Regions from separate parts of the Pseudomonas sp. HY7a-MNA-CIBAN-0227 genome, predicted to be linked through region 1. Evidence: predicted binding sites of a transcription regulator. Region 1 holds the regulator's gene; each other region holds the start of a gene.
What was found. The regulator FliA, encoded in region 1, starts transcription of late flagellar genes. The targets are predictions, from matches to a motif close to CTAAAGTTTNNNNNNNNNNNGCCGNTAA.
Positions count from the first base shown of each region.

Region 1 (5,992 bases):
ATTACGTCCGGCTTCAACGCCAGAGCCTGATCGATCGCCTCTTTGCCGTTGGTGGCCGTACCGACCACCTGGATATTGGAATCCGCTGAAAGAATTTCCGAGACGCGGCGGCGGAAGAAACCCGAATCATCCACCACCAGAACCTTGACTACCATAACCACTCCGTTAGGCGAGGCGAGGGACAACCGCCCCACCCAGCCAGAATCAAATACGCCGTGCGGCGTAACGCTTGAGCATGCTCGGAACATCGAGAATCAGTGCGATCCGACCGTCACCGGTAATGGTCGCACCCGACATGCCCGGGGTTCCCTGCAGCATTTTGCCCAAAGGCTTGATGACCACTTCTTCCTGGCCTACCAGTTGATCGACGACAAAGCCGATACGCTGGGTGCCCACGGAGAGAATCACCACATGGCCTTCACGCTGCTCTTCATGTTTGGCCGAGGCCACCAGCCAGCGCTTGAGGTAGAACAGTGGCAACGCCTTGTCGCGCACGATCACTACTTCCTGGCCGTCCACCACGTTGGTGCGCGACAGGTCGAGGTGGAAGATTTCGTTGACGTTGACCAGCGGGAAGGCGAAGGCCTGGTTACCCAGCATCACCATCAGGGTGGGCATGATCGCCAAGGTCAACGGCACCTTGATGACGATCTTCGAGCCCTGGCCCTTGGTCGAGTAGATATTGATCGAGCCATTGAGCTGGCTGATCTTGGTTTTCACCACGTCCATGCCCACGCCACGGCCGGACACGTCGGAAATCTCGGTCTTGGTTGAGAAACCCGGTGCAAAAATCAGGTTGTAGCACTCGGTGTCCGTCAGGCGGTCGGCGGCGTCCTTGTCCATCACGCCGCGCTTGACCGCGATGCCCCGCAGAATGTTCGGGTCCATGCCTTTGCCGTCATCAGAGATGGACAGCAGGATATGGTCGCCTTCCTGTTCCGCCGCCAGAATCACCTTGCCGCCACGGGTCTTGCCCGTTGCTTCACGTTCTTCCGGGGTTTCGATGCCGTGGTCAACGGCGTTGCGCACCAAGTGGACCAGCGGGTCGGCCAGGGCCTCGACAAGGTTTTTGTCGAGGTCGGTTTCTTCGCCCACCAGTTCCAGGTTGATCTCTTTCTTCAACTGCCGAGCCAAGTCGCGAACCAGGCGCGGGAAGCGGCCGAAGACTTTCTTGATCGGCTGCATCCGGGTCTTCATGACGGCGGTTTGCAGGTCAGCGGTGACCACGTCGAGGTTCGATACGGCCTTTTGCATGGCTTCATCGCCACTGTTAAGCCCCAGGCGCACCAGACGGTTACGCACCAGCACCAGCTCGCCGACCATGTTCATGATGTCGTCCAGCCGTGCGGTATCAACCCGTACGGTGGTTTCGGCTTCACTGACGGGTTGCTTGTCCGGGGTGGGGGCAGCAGGTGCTCGCGCTGGGGCCGGGGCAGGCACAGGTTTCGCAGCCACTGGTGCAGCGGCCTTGGCAGCAACCGGAGCCGGTGTGGCAACAGCGGCCGTGGCCGTGGCAGCAGCGGCAGGTGCGACATCGGAGAACTTGCCCTTGCCGTGCAGGTCATCGAGCAGGGATTCGAACTCGTGATCAGAGATCAGGCCATCGGCAGAGGGTGCGGCTGGCGCAGCAGCAGCCGCAGCGACTGCCGGCAGCGCTTCAGCGGCAAACGAGCCTTTGCCATGCAACTGATCCAGCAATGCTTCGAATTCGTCGTCGGTGATTTCATTGCTGGCAGGTGCAGCCGCTTTCACTGGCGCGGGCGTCGCCGCCACGGCGTCGGGGGCAAACTGGCCCTTGCCATGCAACTGGTCGAGCAACGACTCGAACTCGTCGTCGGTAATGTCTTCGGTAGTCGGCACCATTGCTTGTGTAGCGGCTACCGGAGCCTCAGCCTGGGCCTTGACGGCATTGAGCGAGTCCAGCAGTTGTTCAAATTCGCTGTCAGTGACATCACCTGCGGGCTCGGCCACAGGTTCAGCCACTGGTGCCGGTGCATTGGCAGCCGGTTCTGCCAGGCGCGCCAGAGCGGCCAGCAGTTGCGGGGTGGCGGCAGTGATCGGTGCACGTTCGCGCACTTCACTGAACATGCCGTTGACCGCGTCCAATGCTTCCAGAATCACGTCCATCAATTCCGAGTCGACGTGCCGCTCACCCTTGCGCAGGATGTCGAACACGTTCTCGGCGATGTGACAGCACTCCACCAGCTCATGGAGCTGGAGGAAGCCGGCGCCCCCTTTTACAGTGTGAAAACCGCGAAAAATTGCATTGAGCAGGTTCGCATCATCCGGTCGGCTTTCCAGCTCAACCAGTTGCTCGGACAGTTGCTCCAAAATTTCGCCGGCCTCTACAAGAAAATCCTGAAGGATTTCTTCATCGGCGCCGAAGCTCATGTACGTGTGCTCCTAAAATCCAAGACTGGACAGCAAATCGTCTACGTCATCTTGCCCTGACATAACGTCTTCACGTTTATCGGCATGAATCTGCGGACCTTCACCCTTGGCGAGGTGTTTTTGTGGATCTTTTTCCGAGAGGATCGCTTCGCGGTCATGTTCAATACCGGCAAAACGATCCACCTGCCCGGCCATCAGCACCAGTTTGAGCAAATTGCTTTCCACTTCAGTGACCAGTTGGGTCACCCGTTTGATCACCTGGCCGGTGAGGTCCTGGTAATCCTGGGCCAGCAGAATGTCGTTGAGGTTGCTGGAAACCGTGCGGTTTTCCTGCTCACAACGCGACAGAAATCCTTCGACCCGACGCGCCAGCTCACGAAATTCTTCGGCGCCCACTTCCCGGCGCATGAAACGGCCCCAGTCGGTGCTCAGCGCCTTGGCTTCATTGGCCATGCCGTTGACCAGGGGCGTGGAGTTTTCCACCAGGTCCATGGTGCGGTTGGCCGCAGCCTCAGTCAGCCTGACCACATAGGACAGGCGTTCGGTGGCATCGGTGATTTGCGAGATTTCTTCGGCCTGGGGCATGTGCGGGTCAATCTGAAAATTGACGATTGCACTGTGCAGCTCACGGGTGAGTTTGCCCACTTCCTGGTACAGGCCGCGATCACGGGTCTGGTTAAGCTCATGAATCAACTGCACCGCATCGCCGAACCGGCCTTTTTCAAGGCTTTCGACCAACTGGTGAGCATGTTTTTTCAGGGTCGATTCGAAATCGGCCTGCGATGATTCGTTATGCTCCATAGCTCCCCCGTGGCGACATCAATGGTTGATGCGTTCGAAGATTTTTTCGATCTTCTCTTTCAAGGCCAATGCGGTGAATGGCTTGACCACGTAGCCGTTGACCCCGGCCTGGGCGGCTTCGATGATCTGTTCACGCTTGGCTTCGGCGGTCACCATCAGCACGGGAAGGCTGCGCAGTTTTTCATCAGCGCGCACATGACGCAGCAAATCGATACCGGTCATGCCCGGCATGTTCCAGTCGGTTACCAGAAAGTCGATGCTCCCGCTGTTGAGGATCGGAATCGCTGTAATGCCGTCATCCGCCTCGACCGTATTTGTGAACCCAAGGTCACGCAACAGGTTTTTTATGATCCGCCGCATCGTTGAGAAGTCATCAACGATGAGGATTTTCATGTTCTTGTCCAATTCGACCTCCAAGCAGTCTTAAACGCGTCCAGCACCTGGGCGCGCCATTTCAATCAACAGGCGTTACACAAAAAGGACTGCAGGGGTACACCACGGGCTAACCCGTCCACACCAAGAGCATGGACGGTGTCGTTCGCAGTGTCCCCACACTGCCTGTCAGCGCGCTCGCCACTCTCCCAAACGCCCCCGCAAGCGGGCCGCGCACTGGCTGTGTAACTGGCTGACCCGCGATTCGCTGACCCCCAGGACCTCACCGATTTCCTTGAGGTTCAGCTCTTCGTCGTAGTACAGCGCCAACACTAGTCGCTCACGCTCCGGCAAATTGGCAATCGCGCCCGCCAGTGCGCCCTGAAAGCGTTCATCTTCCAGATCGCGCGACGGTTCGAGATGAGCACTCGCGCCGTCCTCGTGCAGCCCTTCATGTTCGCCGTCCTGCAACAGGTCGTCGAAACTGAACAAGCGACTGCCCAAGGTATCGTTCAAAATCCCGTAGTAATCGTCGAGACTCAATTGGAGTTCGGCCGCAACTTCGTGATCTTTAGCGTCACGACCGGTTTTTGCTTCAATTGAGCGAATTGCGTCACTTACCATGCGGGTATTACGGTGGACCGAACGCGGCGCCCAATCACCTTTACGCACTTCGTCGAGCATCGCGCCACGGATACGGATACCCGCATACGTCTCGAAACTCGCACCCTTGCTCGCGTCATATTTGGTCGACACTTCGAGCAAGCCGATCATGCCTGCCTGGATCAGGTCTTCGACCTGAACGCTGGCGGGCAAGCGTGCCAGCAAGTGGTAGGCAATGCGCTTGACCAAGGGCGCATAGCGCTCAATCAATTCGCCTTGGCTATCACGAGCCGAACTCTTGTAAAGGTTGTAGCCGCTGGCTGTCATAACACCGGTCCTGCACTCGTCTGATGCACCAATCGCTCGACGAAAAACTCCAGATGCCCCCGCGGATTGGCGGGCAACGGCCAAGTATCGACCTTCTGAGCAATAGCCTTGAACGCCAGTGCGCACTTCGAACGAGGGAATGCTTCATAGACTGCACGCTGCTTTTGCACAGCCTTGCGCACACACTCGTCATAGGGAACTGCGCCAACATATTGTAAGGCGACATCGAGGAAGCGATCCGTGACCTTGGTCAACTTGGCGAACAGGTTGCGTCCTTCCTGCGGGCTTTGGGCCATGTTGGCCAGCACGCGGAAGCGGTTCATGCCGTAGTCGCGGTTAAGCAGTTTGATCAGGGCGTAGGCGTCGGTGATCGAGGTGGGCTCGTCGCAGACCACCAGCAACACTTCTTGCGCTGCGCGCACAAAGCTGACCACGGACTCACCGATCCCGGCGGCGGTGTCGATCACCAGCACGTCGAGGTTGTCGCCAATATCGCTGAAGGCCTGGATCAGGCCCGCATGCTGCGCCGGGCTCAGATGCACCATGCTCTGGGTGCCGGAGGCAGCCGGCACGATGCGAATCCCGCCGGGACCCTGCAACAGCACGTCGCGCAGCTCACAGCGGCCCTCGATGACATCGGCCAATGTATGTTTGGGCGTCAGTCCCAGCAGAACATCAACGTTCGCCAGTCCCAGGTCGGCATCCAGCAGCATGACGCGGCGGCCAAGCTCTGCCAGGGCCAGGGACAAATTCACTGACACGTTAGTTTTCCCGACGCCACCTTTGCCGCCGGTCACCGCGATCACCTGTACGGGATGCATGCTGCCCATTTTATTTCTTTACCTTGTCTTGCTTAGACGCAGGCTACATGAGGTGGTTGCGCGAACTGCTGGCAGACCATCGATGTAGGTACTTTGCACTGTCATTTTATATTGAAGGCCATGTTGCCCTCAGCCGACCCGTTTGGCCGGACTGTGGTAGAGATCCGCGAACATGTCAGCCATCGCTTCCTCACTGGGTTCTTCCTGCATTTGCACGCTGACGGCACGGCTGACCAACTGATGACGGCGCGGCAGATGTAAATCATCCGGGATCCGCGGCCCGTCGGTCAGGTAGGCGACCGGTAATTCATGACTGATTGCCAAACTCAGCACCTCGCCCAGACTCGCCGTTTCGTCAAGTTTAGTCAGGATGCAGCCGGCCAGCCCACAACGCTTGTAACTGTGGTACGCAGCGGTGAGAACCTGTTTCTGGCTGGTTGTTGCAAGCACCAGATAATTTTTTGACTTGATCCCGCGCCCAGCCAGGCTTTCCAGCTGCATGCGCAGGGCCGGATCGCTGGCTTGCAGGCCAGCGGTGTCGATCAACACCACGCGCTTGCGCAGCAGCGGATCGAGGGCGTTGGCCAACGACTGGCCTGGATCGACATGGGTCACCGGCACGTTGAGGATGCGGCCCAGGGTCTTGAGCTGTTCCTGGGCGCCAATGCGGTAGCTGT
Region 1 covers NZ_JBEOPT010000009.1:114,844-120,835, forward strand. Annotated here, with positions in the region: gene AAEZ06_RS16685 (protein-glutamate methylesterase/protein-glutamine glutaminase) at 1-155, opposite strand, end outside; gene AAEZ06_RS16690 (chemotaxis protein CheA) at 205-2,391, opposite strand; gene AAEZ06_RS16695 (protein phosphatase CheZ) at 2,404-3,192, opposite strand; gene AAEZ06_RS16700 (chemotaxis response regulator CheY) at 3,211-3,585, opposite strand; gene fliA (RNA polymerase sigma factor FliA) at 3,754-4,494, opposite strand; gene fleN (flagellar synthesis regulator FleN) at 4,491-5,324, opposite strand; gene flhF (flagellar biosynthesis GTPase FlhF) at 5,445-5,992, opposite strand, start outside.

Region 2 (5,992 bases), on a different contig from region 1:
GGGGCCGCCTGCGGGTGAGTTGCCCGGTAGGCCTGGCCCACGAAATCCTGCCCACGGTAGTGGCCGAATTCCTCGCGACGTATCCGCTGGTGCAGCTGGAAATGATGCTGATCAATCGTCGCGTCGACCTGGTGGCCGAAGGTATCGACGTCGCCCTGCGAGTGCGGGACTTGGGGGATGAAGACCCGTTGCTGGTGACCCGCCGTCTGCGCCAGGCACAGGCCGTAATGGTCGCCAGCCCCGACTTTGTGCGCAACCGCCAGATCAAGACACTGGAAGACCTCAAGCAGCTGCCGGTGCTCGGCGCGCTGGAAGCTGACCGCATGGTCCACCTGCGTATGCTCGATCCCGATGGCAACCGTTGCGATTTGGTGATGGAAGCGCGGCTAGGCATCGATGACTTTGTCGTGCGCAAGGCCAGCACCCTCGCCGGCCTGGGTTTTACCGTGTTACCCATGATGTATTGCGAGCAGGAACTGGAAAGCGGCCAGCTTGTGCAACTGTTGCCGCAATGGTCACTGCCCGGCGGCTGGCTGCAAGCTGTTTACCCGCATCGACGCGGTGTGTCGCCGGCAGTGCGCGCCTGGATCGACTACTTGGATCATGCCTTCAAAGGTTGTGGAGAGCGACAGCTATGAGCGCGAAGAAAATGACTGAAGAAGATGTCGCACGCTTTTGCCTGGGCTTGCCCGGTGCGCGAGAGGATTACAAGTGGGGCGGCGTGCGGGTGTTTTCGATTGCCGGAAACAAGATGTTTGCGTTGCAGAACCTGCGGGGCGAGTCTCTCGCGTTCAAGGTCGACAAAGAGCTATTCCTCGGCCATGTGGACCGCCCTGGGATTCACCCGGCGCCTTACTTGGCACGGGCGCAATGGATCATCATGGAAACACCCTACCCGTTGGGCGGCGAGGAGCTGCGTGGTTTGTTGCAGCGCTCCCACCAACTGGTGGTCAGCAAGCTGCCCAAGCGCACGCAGGTTGGGCTGTTGCTAGAACACTGATCGCAACATGCCACCCAGGAACAGTTGATCGATCCAGAACACTTGGTGCAGCAAGACGATCAACCAGAACACCACTTGATAAGACACCTTGCGCGTCTTGTGGCGAAACACCTGCTGGGCAATCAGCGCACCTGGCCAACCGCCAGCCAGTTCCAGGGTATGGAGGAATTTTTCCGGGGTACGCCAGCTGTCGCTGCGGGCCTTGCGCTTGTCGCTCCAGTACAGGAAAAACGTGACCAGGCTGACCGCGCCATAGGCCACCAGCGGGATCAGCGAAACACCGCGATACCCAAGCGATGCCGAGCCAAACAGCGGCACGGCACACAACAGCACAAACACCAAGGCCTTGAGGCGCGGATGTTGAATGCCGTTGTTATTCAGGGTGTTCAAGCTTTGGCCGCCGCCCAATCAATCCAGCCGAACTGCCAGGTCGCCAGGATCAACAGGCCGAAGGCAATGCGATACCAGGCAAACGCCGCGTAACTGTGGCTGGCGATGAACTTTAGCAAACCCTTGACCGCGATCATCGCGAAGATGAACGAGGTGACAAAACCAATGGCGAACACCGGCAGGTCATCCGGCTGGAACAGGTCACGGTACTTGTAGCCCGAGTACACCGCCGCGCCAACCATGGTCGGCATTGCCAGAAAGAACGAGAACTCGGTGGCGGTCTTGCGTGACAGGCCAAACAGCAGGCCGCCAATGATGGTCGAGCCGGAACGTGAAGTTCCCGGAATCATTGCCAGGCACTGGGCAAGACCGACTTTCAAAGCGTCTTTCCAGGTGATGTCGTCGACACTTTCGGCATGGATTTCATGCTGCCGGCGTTCAGCCCACAACATGATGATGCCGCCCACCACCAGCGCGGTGGCCACGGTGATCGGATTGAACAGGTACTCGTGGATCAGGTCGGCAAAAATCACCCCCAACACCACTGCCGGCATAAAGGCGATCAACAGGTTGATGGTAAAACGCTGGGCATTGCGCTGGATCGGCAAGCCGATGACCACATCGAGGATCTTGCGCCGGAACTCCCAGACCACCGCGAGGATGGCGCCGAGCTGGATGATGATGTTGAACGCCATGGCCCGTTCGCCACCGAAGTTGAGCAAGTCGGCGACGATAATCTGGTGACCGGTACTGGAGATCGGCAAAAACTCCGTCAGTCCTTCGACAACTCCAAGTATCAATGCCTGTACGGCAGTCCAAAGATCCATTATTCCCCCATAAGGTCATGCGACCGCATGCCTCGTTGATATTTTCTAGACGTTCACTAACGATGAGCACGCTAAAATCGCAGCGCGCAGGATCAAGGCCGAACTGCAAAAATTCTGTGAAAAATCAGCAGGACTCAGGTTTTTTGATTCCGGGCCGAAAGCCTATCAGACAAGCCCGAATTTCGCTTCGCGTTATCGCTTGGGCAGTCGATTACTGCGCCAACAATTATAAGAACACGGAGTGACATGACTATGAACAGCTTGCGCAATATGTCGATCAGCCGGCGCCTCTGGCTGATCCTGATAGTCGCCGTGTTAATGCTGCTGACCCTGGGTTTGCTGATGCTCAAGCAGATCCATGACGATCTGTATCAGGCCAAGAGCCAACAGACCCAGCATGTGGTGGAAACCACCAACGGGATACTGACGTATTACCACACCCTTGAAACCACCGGCGTCTTGACCCGAGACGCGGCGCAAAAACAAGCCTTGAGCGTGGTACGTGGCCTGCGTTACGACCATGACGACTATTTCTGGATCAACGACCTGACGCCAATGATGGTGATGCACCCGGCCAACCCGAAGCTGGATGGCCAGAACCTGTCGGCCATTCGTGATCCGGACGGCTTTGCCGTGTTCAACGAGTTTGTCAGCCTGGCCAAGGCCAAGGGCGCCGGCATGGTCAACTACCGCTGGCCAAAACCCGGCGCGGCTGACCCAGTGGCAAAAACCTCCTATATCCAGTTGTTCCAGCCGTGGGGCTGGATCATCGGTTCAGGCGTCTACGTGGATGACGTGCAAGCCCAGTTTCAGGGCCAGGTGTGGAAGACCTCGATCATCGGCCTGGGCATTGCCCTGATCATGGCCCTGCTGGTGTCGCTGATCGCCCGCAGCATCGTGAGGCCGCTCCAGGAAGCAGTGAACGCCATGGCCAATATCGCCAGCGGCGAAAGCGACCTGACCCGCAGTCTGGACACCCACGGCCAGGACGAAGTCACCCAACTGTCCCGGCACTTCAATAGCTTCACCACCAAGCTGCGCCAGGTGGTCAGCCAATTGCAGACCTGCGCCAATGCCTTGGGCCAGTCGTCCTCAGAGCTGGGCAGCAATGCCAGCGCCGCCCATGACCGCAGCCAGCAACAGTCCCAGCAGATGGAGCTGGTGGCCACTGCCATCAATGAAGTGACCTATGGCGTGCAGGACGTGGCCAAGAATGCCGAGCATGCCGCCAGCGAAATGCGCGATGCCCAGGTCCAGGCCGAACAAGGCCAGGTCAACATCGACGGCAGCCTGCAGCAGATTGATGCACTGTCCAACACCATCAGCCAGGCGGTCGAAGTGATCCGGACCCTGTCCTCGGAAAGCACCCAGATTGGCGGCGTACTGGAGGTGATCCGCTCCATCGCCGACCAGACCAACCTGCTGGCCCTCAACGCCGCCATCGAAGCGGCCCGCGCGGGTGAACAAGGCCGTGGTTTTGCCGTGGTCGCCGACGAAGTGCGCCTGCTGGCCCAGCGCACACAAAAATCCACAGCAGAAATCCAGAGCATGATCGAGCGCCTGCAAGGCCATTCCGAAGCGGCAGTCCAGGTGATCAGCGACAGCCACCAGGCATCACAACTGACCATCGAACAAGCCGGCCAGGCCGGTGCCAGCCTGACTGCCATCGGCCAGGCCCTGCGCAACCTCAATGGCCTGAACGCCTCGATTGCCAGCGCCACCCTGCAACAGGCCCATGTGGTGGAAGACATCAACCAGAACGTCACCCAGGCCGCTGGGCTTTCTCACAGTACGGCACTGGCGGCGCAGCAATCGAGTGTTGCCAGTACGCACTTGAAGGGCTTGAGCGAGGAGTTAAACGGGTTGCTGCGCCAGTTCAAGGTCTAGGAAGGTTGCCTCCCCTGTGGCGAGCGGGCTTGTTGTGGCGAGCGGGCTTGCCCGCGTTGGGCTGCGTAGCAGCCCAAAAACCAATCACTGCGGTCTTTCTGATAGATCACAGCAACCGGCCAGGGAGTGCTGCGCACTCCAACGCGGGCAAGCCCGCTCGCCACAACAAGCCAGCTTTGCCACAACAAGCCCCTTTGCCACAACAGGCCCGCTTTGCCGCAACGTGCACCTCCCTGCATACCTTTGCGCCAAGCCCACCTGTGGTTACAATCGCCCCCCTCTTCGAATATCCCAAGGAATCCCCATGTCCGGGCTTGAACTGTTTGCCGCCGCCCTGGGGGTGATCGCCGTCTGGTTGACAGTCAAGCAGAACCCCTGGTGCTGGCCCATCGGCCTGGTGATGGTATTGCTCTACACCTGGGTTTTTTTCGAGGTAAAGCTGTATTCGGACATGCTGCTGCAGGTGATCTACGCCGGCCTGCAGCTCTACGGCTGGTGGCAATGGACACGGGCCGGCGAGGCTAAACAGGGTCGTCAGGTGACCAGCCTTGGCGCCCAACCGATCCTCCTGCACCTGACGATTGGCGCGGTAGGCAGCCTGTTGCTGGGCGCCGCCATGGCGCATTGGACCGATGCCGCACAACCCTGGCTAGACGCAGCCTTGACCGGTTTCAGCCTGGTGGCGCAAATGTGGATGGCGCAGAAACGTGTGCAATGCTGGCCGTTGTGGATTGCCGTCGACGTGATTTTTGTCGGGTTGTTTCTCTATAAGGGCCTGTACCTCACGGCGGCCCTTTACGCCTTGTTCACCGTGATCGCCATGCAGGGTTGGCGGGAATGGCGGGCTGAGCCGGCGTTGCGCACATGAAAGTGGTGGTCATGGCAGGTCCCGAATCCAGCGGTAAAAGCTGGTTGGCCGAGCAGTTGCAAACGCATTTCGGCGGGGTATTGGTGGGAGAATTTGTTCGGTACTTCATCGATCACTTTCAGCGCGATACCACCTTGGCGGATATCCCTGAAATCGCCCGCGGCCAACTGGCCTGGGAAGATACGGCCCGCGCTGAACAGCCAGCGTTATTGATCCTCGACACCCACCTGCTGACCAACAAACTGTGGAGCCAGACGCTGTTCGGCGACTACCCTGAATGGCTCGACCGCGAGCTGCTGGCTCGCCACTATGACCTGCATTTGCTGCTGTCCCCGGAAGATGTCGGCTGGGCCGATGACGGGCAGCGCTGCCAACCGAAACTGGCAGATCGCCAGGCTTTCTTCCAGGCCAGCCAGCGGTGGCTGGAACTGCATCAACAGCCATTTGCGGTGATTCGCGGCGATTGGGATGAACGTCGCAACAAGGCTTTCGCGGCAGTGGCGCAACTGCTTCGAGAGTGAATACCCCTTCCATGCACGATCACCGGGCCGGTACGCTCTAACGCCCGGCCCCATCCTTCTCGCTGATCACCCGCACCTGATACTGCGGGTCCGCTGCAATCTGCTGCTCGGTAAAGGGCAACGGGCTGAGCTTTTTCTCGGAAAACGCCTGGGTCTGGTCCTTCGAATACGTTGAGGCCGGGTCGCTGGACAACGAGAACGCCAGCACGCCCTGGGCCTGCGGCCCCTTGTCGTCGAAGGTGACAATCTGCAAGTAACTGCTGCCGCTGACCACCTCACGCTTGCCGTCGTCCCTGGGTACACTCTGCATCGCGTTATACACCCCCAATTCTTGCGGCCCACCGTGGATCGGCGTGGTGCCAGACACCTGGATATCGCCCCAACGACTGCTCTCGCTCAGCCCAAGCCTGGTAACTTCAGCGACCGATGCCAGCATCGCTTCACGCAACGCCTTGGCCACCGACGCCCGCTCAATCGCCAGGCCGCGCGGCGTAGTTTG
Region 2 covers NZ_JBEOPT010000002.1:209,193-215,184, reverse strand. Annotated here, with positions in the region: gene AAEZ06_RS04210 (LysR substrate-binding domain-containing protein) at 1-638, shown strand, start outside; gene AAEZ06_RS04205 (MmcQ/YjbR family DNA-binding protein) at 650-1,000, shown strand; gene AAEZ06_RS04200 (DUF1294 domain-containing protein) at 989-1,390, opposite strand; gene AAEZ06_RS04195 (undecaprenyl-diphosphate phosphatase) at 1,387-2,217, opposite strand; gene AAEZ06_RS04190 (methyl-accepting chemotaxis protein) at 2,470-4,104, shown strand; gene pnuC (nicotinamide riboside transporter PnuC) at 4,409-4,972, shown strand; gene AAEZ06_RS04180 (AAA family ATPase) at 4,969-5,493, shown strand; gene pvdQ (bifunctional acylase PvdQ) at 5,531-5,992, opposite strand, start outside.
Region 2: AAEZ06_RS04190 (methyl-accepting chemotaxis protein) is a predicted target of FliA. The motif match lies at 2,351-2,378, and genes of this name have one in related genera.

Region 3 (5,992 bases), on a different contig from region 1:
CCGCCCCCTTTCCGATACCGCATGCAGGCCTGGAGCCTGATGCCAACGAGTATCGCGAGCTGGACGGAAGCGGAAAGGGATATCACCGGCGAGACATTCGAGCCACTGGCGCGAGAGTGGTAGACCTCACGTCTCACCAACTGGAATGCGGGCACCGCGAAGCGAATCATCGGCGCCCTGGAGCGTCACGTCTTCCAGGTGTTCGGCAAACGTCAGTCACCCACCCGTTATCAACAATTATGGGGTGCCGGGCATTGGTTTCTACCAAAAGCAGGCGTTTTGACTGGAAACCTGGCCATTCGCAAAACAAACCCACGGAGGTGTTGCGTAAAGCGCTAAACCAATTTGTGAAACGCCCCCCTGTAATCACCAGCGCAATGCAATGCTAACCAGCGTCAGCTTCAATCTATCCGTCTACCGGCTAACTGATTGGGGAGTGCTTTAGATCAGCCCTATAATCGAAAGCGCTTAACCAAAACGTCAAGTTCCTGGCCTAAGCGTGCCAACTCGATACTTGAGGCCGCTGTCTCATTACTAGCGCCAGCGGTTTGTTCAGAGATATCACGCACGCTCAGCACGCTACGGTTGATCTCTTCAGCCACTGCGCTCTGCTGCTCAGCGGCTGAAGCAATCTGCTGATTCATCAACTGGATTGTAGACACCGTGCGGGTGATATTTTCCAGAGATGTTCCAGCACGACGAGTTAACTCAACACTGCTATCAGTCAATATACGACTGTTCTCCATAACGGCGGAAACCTCTTGAGTGCCGTTTTGCAAGCTGGAGATCAGCTTTTCAATTTCTTCGGTGGATTGCTGGGTACGCTGCGCCAGGCTACGAACTTCATCGGCAACTACCGCAAAACCTCTTCCAGCTTCACCAGCTCGCGCGGCCTCAATGGCGGCATTGAGAGCGAGTAGGTTGGTTTGTTGGGCGACCGCCTTAATAACATCGAGCACGCCGCCGATTTTGCTGCTTTCCTCTCTGAGATTACTCATAGCTACGGTGGAGTTGCCGACTTCGATAGCTAGGCGTTCGATTTGAGCCACTGCCTCGCCAACAACTTTGTCACCTTCGCGAGCCTGCTGATCTGCGGCGGCCGCGGCGTCAGAGGCTTCTTCAGCATTACGCGCTACCTCTTGCACGGTGGAGGTCATTTGGTTCATGGCAGTAGCAACTTGATCGGTTTCGACTCTTTGGCTGTTCACACCAGCACTGGTCTGCTCGGTGACGGCTGACAACTCTTCGGCAGCGCTAGAAATCTGGATGACACTAGCGCCAATACCGCCAATCAGTTCACGCAGGCTGGTGGTCATCTGTTGCAGGCCTCTCTGCAATTGCCCTACCTCATCGCGGCGATTGACCTCCATATCCTGACTCAAATCGCCTGAGGCAATACGATCGACGTCCTTGAGGACATGCTGCAACGGTGTAACGATTTGCCGGGTAATGATCCAGGCCGCGACGGCACCGAGCAGCAACGCCAGCGCAGCGATGCTAGCAAGCAAGGTTTTAGCAAAAGACGAATCGGCATCGCGCTTAGCGGATTGCGACGCTATCAACTGCTGAGTGGTATTGAGCAGGATATCGCCTTGCACACCTATTCGGGCGAACACCGGAGCCAGATCGGCTCCCGCCTGGCTTAAGGCGCCCTGGGCATCGCGATACACCCTGACCGCGGCTATCTGCTGGTCAATCAGCGCCGCATCGCTGGGCACGGTCAGTTGGACACGAGCAGTGTTCAAATACCCAGCCAGTTCGTCGAGCGTCTGGAGGATCATCCGGTCACTGTCCCCCTTAGGATTGAGCTCCATCTGCAAGCGATGAATTCGCAGGTCCTTGGTCATCTCGCTGACACGAGCGATGTCCTGTACTTTGACGCCGCGCTCAGCAAGAGCATTGATTGCTGTCCAACTGGTGAGAGCAAGGAGAAAAGTCAACGCCAATACCAGGCCGAATCCAAGACTGAGTTTGGTACCTACACGGATATTGCTGATCCAGCCGAACATAAATACTCCAAGCAGTAGATTGCGTTTACCAGGGGATAAACTATAGAGGTCTATCGACGGCCCTTTGTGATGCTTTAGCTACGCTGTCCACCCTTCGTCGGAATGTAAGACAGGCATGAGACGAAACCGGTGCCGGGTGGGCGTCTGAGGCTTATCCCATGCGGGGGCCGTCAAGAGCCGGGCTTTGCCGTCTCATACCCCAGACGGATTCTGGACAGGCTCTGGACAGCCGGACAGGCCGCAGATCATCCAGCTCGGCCCAGGAGCCAAAGCCAGCACGGTCTGGCGGCGGATCGGCTAGGCGGCCGAAAGCTACCTCGTCCAGAAACAGGGAGGGGCCGCGACGGTCACTTTCGGGACAAGTGGCCCACGGCCGCCCCAGGCAAACGCGGCCATAATCCTTGACGGAGTCTTGACGAAATTTTTGACAGATCTTGACGGATTTCTCCGCCCCCCCCCACAAGTGGGAACGCTGAAAGCCACGCAGTTCATGGCTTTTCGGGCACTCGCACCGCTTGGCTGGTACCAGCGTTGTCAAAAATTCCAAACTGGGCCCTAAAGGTAACTGCTCGACCAATCGCCAGGCCCAAGCCTGCGGGATGGGGTGGTGAAACACCGACCCAGATAAATCCTTAGAACGCTAAGTAATACTAGACAGGCACTAGACGGATTTTCGCCGAAAGACCACGTTAAAATTGCCCGCAGTCCAAGCAATACGCCGCCGCCAGCGTGAAAGGTGGTGTGCTGGCGCTTGATGCTCGTCAAGTATTTACCGGGGCTTCCAGCGACCTGACAGTAGGTCGGAGCAGGGGGTGAACGAGTCGTTCACCCTGGAGCGGAAAATGGTCGGTTCCCCAGCTTGGCCAACCCCCGGATTCCAGGTAGTTGCTCACGTTCCGCTGGTAACCTCTATGGGTCATCTGCTGGCCTAGGTTCGTTCGGAGGCCAGCATCAATCGCGCATCGAAGATAGAGCCGTGTATCCCCTGGTGTATCCCTTTAAAATACGAACACATAAATAACCAACAAATACAGCATGTTACTTATCTAGTTCAAATGTCTGTGTACCACCAAGTACTAAAAACGGCTTACCAAAAGGTAGGCCGTTTTTTATGCCTGGAGAAAATCCCTACCCCTGCATTACCCCAGCCTTACAAAACACTGCTCAATCACCGGCGCGCCCCACTGTTGCCCTTCCTGTTCCGATTCCAGAATAAAGCCCGCGTCTTCATAGAGCTTGCGCGCGACATCAAGCCCCTTGAACGTCCAAAGCCGCACGACGGGGAACCTCTGCTCATCGCAAAAGGTAAGTGCCTCGTTCAACAAGCGTTTACCCAATCCCTGGCCTTGAGCCGATGGATCAAGAATAAAGCAGCGCAGTATCGCCTCGCCCTTTTCGCCCTCAGCGTCGATGGCAATCGAGCCGACAATCCGCTCAGCGTCCAATACGGTCCACACCTCGTTGCGAGGATTGGACAAGCGCCCCATCAACTGTGCCATGTCCGATGCCACCAGGCTTTCAAAGGGCTGGCCGAATTCGGCGTGCCTGGAATAGTAATCGGCATGCATTTGCGTAAGTGAGTCTCCGCCAACCTGGGTTGCATGAAACCCAGCTCTCGAACCATGAGTCGGGATGCCGAACGGATTTGATCAATGAGATCCGGTTGGAAAGCATTCACAGGGGCTACCTCATCTGAACAGGGCATTTAGTTGTGCAAGGCAACTACATGAATTTAAGTTGCACCGAACAACTACCTCTCGGATTTTGACGCTCGCCCTCCTCCACTGCTAGTGTCCGACCTCCCCAAACAGACGGAGCGCCCCGGTGAAACTGGACATCTACCAAGTTGACGCCTTTAGCGACCACCCCTTTGGTGGCAACCCGGCTGCACGCTGAGCAGGGCGGCAAGCGCCGCGGCGAATTGCGCGGCGATCGGGTGATTATTTCCGGCAAGGCCGTGCTGTATAGGCAAGATACGATTTACCTGTAGAGCGTTACCCTAGGGACAACAGATCATTCTCAAAATGAACGGAGTTCATCGCGTGTTTTCGATTTTTCATCATCACAGGCTTACCACCCTCTCGTTGATAGCCGCCGCTCTTACCCTCGCCGCTTGCCACAGCGCCACCACGCCTGAGTTGCCGCCTGCCCCCGAGTTGGGTTCGGGCTATCGCACCGATATGAGCGTGCGTCACGCCGAGCGCCATATGGCTGCAGCGGCTAACCCGTTGGCAGCCGAAGCCGGGCGGGAAATCCTGCGCAAGGGTGGCTCGGCCATTGATGCGGCGATTGCCATGCAAGCGGTACTCACCCTGGTGGAACCGCAATCCTCCGGGATCGGCGGCGGCGCTTTTATCATGCTGTGGGACGGTAAACAGGTACGCGCCTACGACGGTCGCGAAACTGCGCCGGCCGGCTCCACCAAGCGCTTGTTCCTGAAGGCCGACGGTACGCCGATGGCGTTTCCTCAGGCGCAGATTGGTGGCCGTTCAGTCGCCACACCCGGCGTGTTGCGCGCACTGGAGATGGCGCACAAAAAGACCGGTCGACTGCCATGGGCCACGTTGTTTGAGCCGGCCATTAACTTGTCCGAAAAAGGCTTCCCGATTTCCCCACGCCTGCACAGCCTGATTGCCGCCGACCGGTACATCAGCCAATCACCGGACATGGCCGCCTACTTCCTCAACACCGACGGCACGCCAAAAGCCACTGGAACGCTGCTGAAAAACCCAGCCTTGGCCAACGTCTTCAAACGCATCGCCAAGGAAGGACCGGACGCTCTTTACCTCGGCCCAATTGCCGAAGAAATCACCCGCAAGGTCCAGGGCAATAGCAACGCCGGCAGCCTGTCGCTGAGCGATCTCAAAGGCTACAGCGCCAAGGAGCGCGCGCCGTTGTGCACCGACTACAAACGCTGGCAAGTCTGCGGCATGCCGCCACCGTCTTCGGGCGGAATTGCCATTGCGCAGATCCTTGGCACCTTGCAGGCATTAGAAGCCCGCGATCCACGTTTGGCGCTGGCCCCCTTGAAACCGGTGAAAACGCCAACAGCGGCAGGCCTGGAGCCGCTCCCGGAAGCCGTCCACCTGATCGCCGAGGCCGATCGCCTGGCCTATGCCGACCGCGCCCTGTACGTGGCCGACAGCGACTTCGTTCCGGTACCGACCGCCGGGCTTGTGGCCCCCGACTATCTGGCCAGCCGCGCCGCTTTGATCAGTGATCGCAGCATGGGGATTGCCCAACCCGGCAAGCCTGCTGGAATTGAGGTGGCATACGCGCCGGATCGCTCGCCGCTGCGCATCTCCACTTCCCAGGTAGTGGCCGTGGACGATCAAGGCGGCGCCGTGTCGATGACCACCACCGTCGAGGCGGCCTTTGGCTCCCACGTCATGGTCCAGGGCTTTTTGCTCAACAACCAGATGACGGACTTTTCCTTTATTCCCGAGGAAAACGGCCAGCCGGTCGCCAACCGAATCGAGCCGGGTAAACGCCCACGCTCCTCCATGGCTCCGACCCTGGTATTCGACCGCCAAAGCGGCGAACTGCTGGCTACCGTCGGCTCCCCAGGCGGTTCACAGATTATCGAATACGTCAGCAAATCCCTGGTAGCCATGCTCGACTGGAACCTGGACCCGCAAGCCGCCATCAGCCTGCCCAACTTCGGCAGCCGCAACGGCGCGACCGAGTTGGAGCAAGGATTGTTCAGCCCGCAGTTGAAACAGGCGCTCAAGGACAAGGGCCACGTCCTCAGCGAGATCGACATGACCAGTGGCACCCAGGCAATCGTTCGGGTGCGGGATGCCCAGGGCAAGGTGTCGTGGAGTGGTGGAGCTGATCCGCGGCGTGAGGGGGAGGCGTTGGGGGATTAAATAGCTCGCAGCTGCGATTGACCCCGTAGATCCCTGCCCTATCTACTGGCTGGCACGGGCTTCACTTAACGACTGATCTTCAAACCCTTACGCCCTGCATACCGCTCCAGCGCC
Region 3 covers NZ_JBEOPT010000025.1:22,180-28,171, reverse strand. Annotated here, with positions in the region: gene AAEZ06_RS25840 (methyl-accepting chemotaxis protein) at 453-2,009, opposite strand; partial or broken gene AAEZ06_RS25835 (GNAT family N-acetyltransferase) at 3,149-3,586, opposite strand; gene ggt (gamma-glutamyltransferase) at 4,034-5,878, shown strand; gene ddlA (D-alanine--D-alanine ligase) at 5,944-5,992, opposite strand, start outside.
Region 3: AAEZ06_RS25840 (methyl-accepting chemotaxis protein) is a predicted target of FliA. The motif match lies at 2,060-2,087, and genes of this name have one in related genera.

Region 4 (5,992 bases), on a different contig from region 1:
GGCTGTCGAACAACCCGACCTTGCGGGATCTGTCGACGATCTACGTCGAACTGGTACGCGGTACGCCGCTATTAGTGCAGATCTTCATTTTCTACTTCTTTATTGGCACGGTGCTCAACCTGTCCCGGGAATTCGCCGGTATCGCCGCCTTGTCGCTGTTTACTGGCGCCTATGTGGCGGAAATCGTTCGCTCCGGGGTGCAGTCGATTGCCCGTGGCCAGGGCGAAGCTGCCCGTTCCCTGGGCTTGAGCGCTGGCCAATCGATGCGCCATGTGGTGTTGCCGCAAGCCTTCAAACGAGTGCTGCCGCCCCTGGCCGGGCAATTTATCAGCCTGGTCAAGGACACGTCCCTGGTGTCGGTGATCGCCATTACCGAGCTGCTCAAGAGCGGTCGCGAAGTGATCACCACCTCGTTCTCGCCGTTTGAAATCCTGTTCTGCGTCGCAGGCCTGTACCTACTGATCAACCTGCCGCTGTCGAAAGTCGCCAGCCGGCTTGAGCGGAGGCTCGCGCAAAGTGATTGAAGTCCGCGATCTGGTAAAAGTTTTTGACTCTCGTGGGCACGTGGTCCGCGCGGTGGATAACGTCACCACCCAAGTGGCCAAGGGCGAAGTGTTGGTGGTAATCGGCCCGTCCGGCTCTGGCAAGTCGACGTTTCTGCGTTGCCTCAACGGCCTGGAAGAGTTCGATTCTGGTTCGGTCAGCATCGACGGCCTGCAACTGGCCGACCCGAAGACCGACGTGAACGCCTACCGGCGTGAAGTCGGTATGGTGTTCCAGCACTTCAACTTGTTTCCCCACATGACTGTTTTGGAAAACCTGTGCCTGGCGCAGAAAGTCGTGCGCAAGCGTGGCAAAAAGGAGCGCGAGGCCAAAGCCTTGGCACTACTGGAAAAGGTCGGTATTGCCCAGAAAGCCAACGAGTTCCCGTCGCGGCTGTCCGGTGGCCAGCAGCAGCGCGTGGCAATTGCCCGGGCGCTGGCCATGGAACCCAAGGTAATGCTGTTTGATGAACCCACCTCGGCGCTGGACCCGGAAATGGTCGGCGAAGTGTTGGATGTCATGAAGACCCTGGCCCTGGAAGGCATGACGATGGTCTGTGTGACCCACGAAATGGGCTTTGCCCGGGAAGTGGCGGATCGGGTGTTGTTTTTCGATCATGGAAAGCTGCTGGAGGATGCCGCTCCGGCGCAATTCTTCGATGCGCCCAAGGACCCGCGGGCCCAGGCGTTTTTGCGCCAGGTCTTGTAGACGATGATCGTTCCCATGCGCTGCGTGGGAGCGATCTGGATGCGGGTCTGCCGGTTCATACCTTGACCTTCCCCACCCGCATCTGCAAATCGATTCCCAACCTTGCCAGCTCAATACTCGCCGCCGCTGCCTGCTCACTGGCCGGCTGAAAGTCGCGTAGGAACTTTCCCAAGTTCACAAAGCGCGACGGCCATGATTGGCCGCCGCAGGGGAAGGTCAGATCCGGAAGCGGCCTACCAGGGTTTGCAGGTAAACCCCAAGGCGCGCCAATTCGGCACTGGACGCAGCAGTTTCTTCGCTGGCCGCCGAGGTTTGTTCGGAGACGTCGCGCACGTTCAGCACGCTGCGGTTGATCTCTTCGGCGACCGCGCTTTGTTGCTCAGCGGCAGTGGCAATCTGCTGGTTCATCGCCTGAATGGTCGAGACCGTGCGGGTGATGTTTTCCAGGGCGGTGCCAGCCCGGCGGGTTAGCTCGACGCTACTGTCGGTAAGGCTGCGGCTATTGTCCATGATGGTCGCTACCTGCTGTGTGCCGCTTTGCAGGCCAACGATCAGCTCTTCGATTTCTTCGGTGGACTTCTGGGTGCGTTGGGCCAGGCTGCGTACCTCATCGGCGACCACCGCAAATCCACGTCCAGCTTCCCCGGCGCGAGCGGCTTCGATGGCCGCGTTGAGAGCCAGCAGATTGGTTTGCTGGGCCACGGACTTGATCACGTCCAGCACGCTGCCGATCTTGTCGCTTTCGCGCTTGAGGTGGCCCATGGCTTCGGTAGAGTTGCCGACTTCGTGAGCCAAACGCTCGATTTGGGTGATGGCTTCGCCGACCACCTTGTCGCCTTCGCGAGCCTGCTGGTCAGCGGCAACGGCCGCTTCTGAGGCTTGCTCGGCGTTGCGTGCGACTTCCTGTACGGTGGCAGCCATTTCGTTCATGGCGGTGGCCACCTGGTCGGTCTCGACCTTTTGGCTGTTGACTCCGGCACTCGTCTGTTCGGTAACGGCGGACAGTTCCTCGGCTGCGCTGGCGATCTGGGTGACGCCGTCGCTGATGCCACCGATCAGTTCACGCAGGCCGACGGTCATATTTTGCATGGCCCGTTGCAGTTGGCCCAGTTCGTCCTGTCGTTCTGAAATCAGGTTGTGGGTCAGGTCGCCAGCGGCGACGCGTTCGGCGACTTTCAGCGTCTGGCTCAGCGGGATGACGATTTGCCGGGTGATGGCCCAGGCTGCCACCAGGCCGCAGATCAAGGCCAGGGCTGTAGCGAACAGCAGCAGTTGCTTGGCCTGCGCGGCATCGATGTCGCGGACTACGGTTTGCGAGGTGGTCAGCTTCTTACTGCGGTCCAGCAGGATATCGCCTTGCTCGGCCATGGTTTTCACTGCTGCAGTACTGGCCTCCTGGGAGTCGCGATACTGGCTGACGGCCGCGCGGTAGGCTTGTAGCGAAACGCTGGCCTGCTGCAGGTTGGTCTGGTATTGCTCCGGCAACTGGCCGTTGAGGTTAGTGATCTGTTTCAGCGCGTTGTCAATGGCATCCAGGGCGGGCTGTTGCGCTTCAAGCTTGCCACTGTAGGTGTAGCCGCGTACCTGGAAGCGCGCCTGTTGGATCAGTTTGCTCAGGTCGACCACGCTGTTGAACTGGGTAACGCTGTCGCCTTGCAGCAGCGTCTTCTCGACTTCGCCGACCTTGACCACGGCATTGTCGGCGGTATCGCCGAGCTTGCTGCGCGCATCTTCGCGGTTGGCACCGGCCTGGGTCATGGTGATGAACGAGCGCTTGTACTGGTCTACTGCGGCCAATTGCTCATCGATCATGGCGATGCCGGCAGGCTGTTCGATCAGCGTGCGGGCGGTTTTCAGCCCTGTGTCCAGCTGGCCGAGTAAGTCATTGACAGCTGCTGGGCCTTGTTCGCCATGGCGCATTTCGTAGGCCAAACGCGCCAGACGCAGATCCTTGGTTAGCTCATTGAGGCTGGAAATAAACCCCAGCTTGTCACCTCGACTGATCACGCCACTCAGCCCGGTCCAGCCGGTAAAGGTGATCAATAACGTCAGGATCAGCACCAGGCCAAAGCCTACGCCCAGCTTGCGATTGACGCTTACATTCCCCAATTTCTCGGCTAACCAACGGTACATGCTGCGAACTCCCCTGAAACAAGGCTTGGACTTATTCAGAGCGTATCGGCTCGCAATGCGAATTCTGTAGGCGAGAAGGTTTTGTGGCGAGCGGGCTTAGTTGTAACAGTGAGGTTGCGGGGTCAGAACAGGCGTGAGAGCAGGGCGGTGACGGCGGTTTCAACCCGCAATATCCGCGCGCCAAGCTGCACCGGCTGCAACCCGGCCTTGGCCAGCAAGTCCACTTCATAAGGAATCCAGCCACCTTCCGGGCCGATGGCCAAGGTTACCGGCTCATCCAGGCCGCGAGGGCAGGGCGGATAGTCGCCGGGGTGGCCAACCAGGCCGAGGGTGTCTTGCGCCAAGGTGGGCAAGCGGTCTTCGACAAAGGGCTTGAAGCGTTTTTCGATGATGATCTCAGGCAACACAGTATCTCGTGCCTGTTCCAGGCCGAGTATCAGTTGCTGGCGGACCGCTTCCGGTTCCAGGAATGGCGTCTGCCAGAAGCTCTTTTCTACCCTGTAACTGTTGACCAATACCACCCGTGGCACGCCCATGGACGCTACAGTTTGCAGCACCCGACGGAGCATTTTTGGGCGCGGCAAGGCCAACAGCAGGGTCAGTGGCAGTTTGGCCGGTGGTGGCTGATCGAGGGTGACTTGCAGTTCTGCTTCATGGGATTCCAGGCGCAGCAGCTCGGCACTGCCCATCAACCCACCAATGCGCCCGACCCGCAGACTGTCGCCCACCGCAGCGCGGTGGACTTCCTGCATGTGCACCAGGCGCCGATCACGCAGGATCACCCGGTCGGCCGCGATAAAATCGGCCTCTTCAAGCAGCAGCAGGTTCACGGCTGGGTCGCTGGCGGCTGGTCGTCCGGGCCTTGGTCGGCGTCGGCGGGTTGATCGTCCGGGTGTTCGCCGCGTTTGCTCACCAGGCTGGCAAACAGGATGCCGATTTCAAACAGCATCCACATCGGTACGGCCAGCAAGGTTTGCGAGAAGATGTCCGGTGGCGTCAGAATCATGCCGACCACGAAGCAGCCGATGATCACGTACGGGCGGATCTTGCGCAGGTATTTGACGTCGACCACGCCGATCCACACCAGTAGCACCACCGCCACCGGGATCTCGAAGGCCACGCCAAAGGCGAAGAACAGCGTCATCACGAAGTCGAGGTAGCTGGTGATATCGGTCATCATCTCCACTCCGGCCGGGGTGGCAGCAGCGAAGAATTTGAAGATCAGCGGGAACACCAGGAAGTAGGCGAAGGCCATGCCGGTGTAGAACAGCATGATGCTGGATACCAGCAGCGGTACCGCGATGCGCTTTTCATGCTTGTACAGGCCCGGCGCGATAAAACCCCAGATCTGGTGCAGGATCACCGGGATCGCCAGGAACAGCGAAACCATCATCGTCAGCTTCAACGGCGTGAGGAACGGCGAAGACACGTCGGTGGCGATCATGGTCGCGCCCACCGGCAGGTAATCGCGCAGCGGCGTCGAGACGAAGGTGTAGATCTGCTGGGTAAAGGCAAACAGTCCGGCAAAGATCACGAAGATTGCCGCGACACAACGCAGCAGGCGGGTGCGCAACTCGGTGAGGTGCGAGACCAGCGGCATGTGCTGGTCGTTTTCCGGTTTATCAGCGCTCATGGGGCTCGCGGCGGCAATGTAGGGTCGTGGGGAGCGGGCGACGCAGCGGGCGTCGGCGCGGGTTCTGTCGGGGCAACGGCTGGAGCGGCGGGCGTGAGCTCCACGACGGGCACGGTATCGACTACGGTGGTCAATATTGGCGCGGCGGGTGGCGCGATGCTCTGCTCGGCGACAGGCTCAACCGGGGTAGCAGCCTGCTGTTGCGGCGCGAGAATTTTCCGCGCCTCCTGCTCCAAAGACAGAATGTGTTCGTTGTGCAGTTGCCGGCGAATCTCGTCGGCGCCTATTTCCCGTTCAACTTCCTGTTTGATGGCGTTGAAACTGCGTTTCAGGCGCCCGATCCACAGGCCGGCCGTACGTGCGGCGCCGGGCAGGCGTTCAGGCCCGAGCACCAACAGGGCGATGAGACCGACGAGCAACAGTTCAGAGAAGCTGATACCAAACATTAGTCAGTGCTCACGAGTCTTTGCGGATAGGCTCTTCGACTTTCTCTGCCTGGACGTCGAAGGTGCGACGTTCAGTGATCGGCTGAGTGGCCTGTGGGTGAACAGGCTGCGCCGGTGGAGCCGGGTTGGCGGCAGGGTCGGCCGGTTTTTCGTCGTCGTTCATGGCCTTGCGAAAGCCCTTGATGGATTCGCCGACATCGGTGCCCAGGTTTTTCAGTTTCTTGGTGCCGAACACCAGCACAACCACTACCAGAATGACGATCCAGTGTTTCCAGTCAAAAATGCCCATGCTGCAATTCCTCTGTCAAAAAATTATTCAGGCGGACGGGCGCGAGGCCTTTTCGGTGTGTCCGGACAAGCCGAAGCGACGGTCCAGTTCATCAAGCACGGCCTGCGGATGCTGCCCCAGTTGGGCGAGCATCACCAGGCTGTGAAACCACAGATCGGCGGTTTCGTAGATCACATCGCTGCAGTCGCCGCTGATCTGGGCGTCCTTGGCAGCAATAATCGTCTCGACGGATTCTTCGCC
Region 4 covers NZ_JBEOPT010000004.1:245,785-251,776, forward strand. Annotated here, with positions in the region: gene AAEZ06_RS09190 (amino acid ABC transporter permease) at 1-524, shown strand, start outside; gene AAEZ06_RS09195 (amino acid ABC transporter ATP-binding protein) at 517-1,251, shown strand; gene AAEZ06_RS09200 (methyl-accepting chemotaxis protein) at 1,468-3,384, opposite strand; gene AAEZ06_RS09205 (16S rRNA (uracil(1498)-N(3))-methyltransferase) at 3,507-4,214, opposite strand; gene tatC (twin-arginine translocase subunit TatC) at 4,211-5,017, opposite strand; gene tatB (Sec-independent protein translocase protein TatB) at 5,014-5,463, opposite strand; gene AAEZ06_RS09220 (twin-arginine translocase TatA/TatE family subunit) at 5,474-5,752, opposite strand; gene AAEZ06_RS09225 (phosphoribosyl-ATP diphosphatase) at 5,780-5,992, opposite strand, start outside.
Region 4: AAEZ06_RS09200 (methyl-accepting chemotaxis protein) is a predicted target of FliA. The motif match lies at 3,427-3,454, and genes of this name have one in related genera.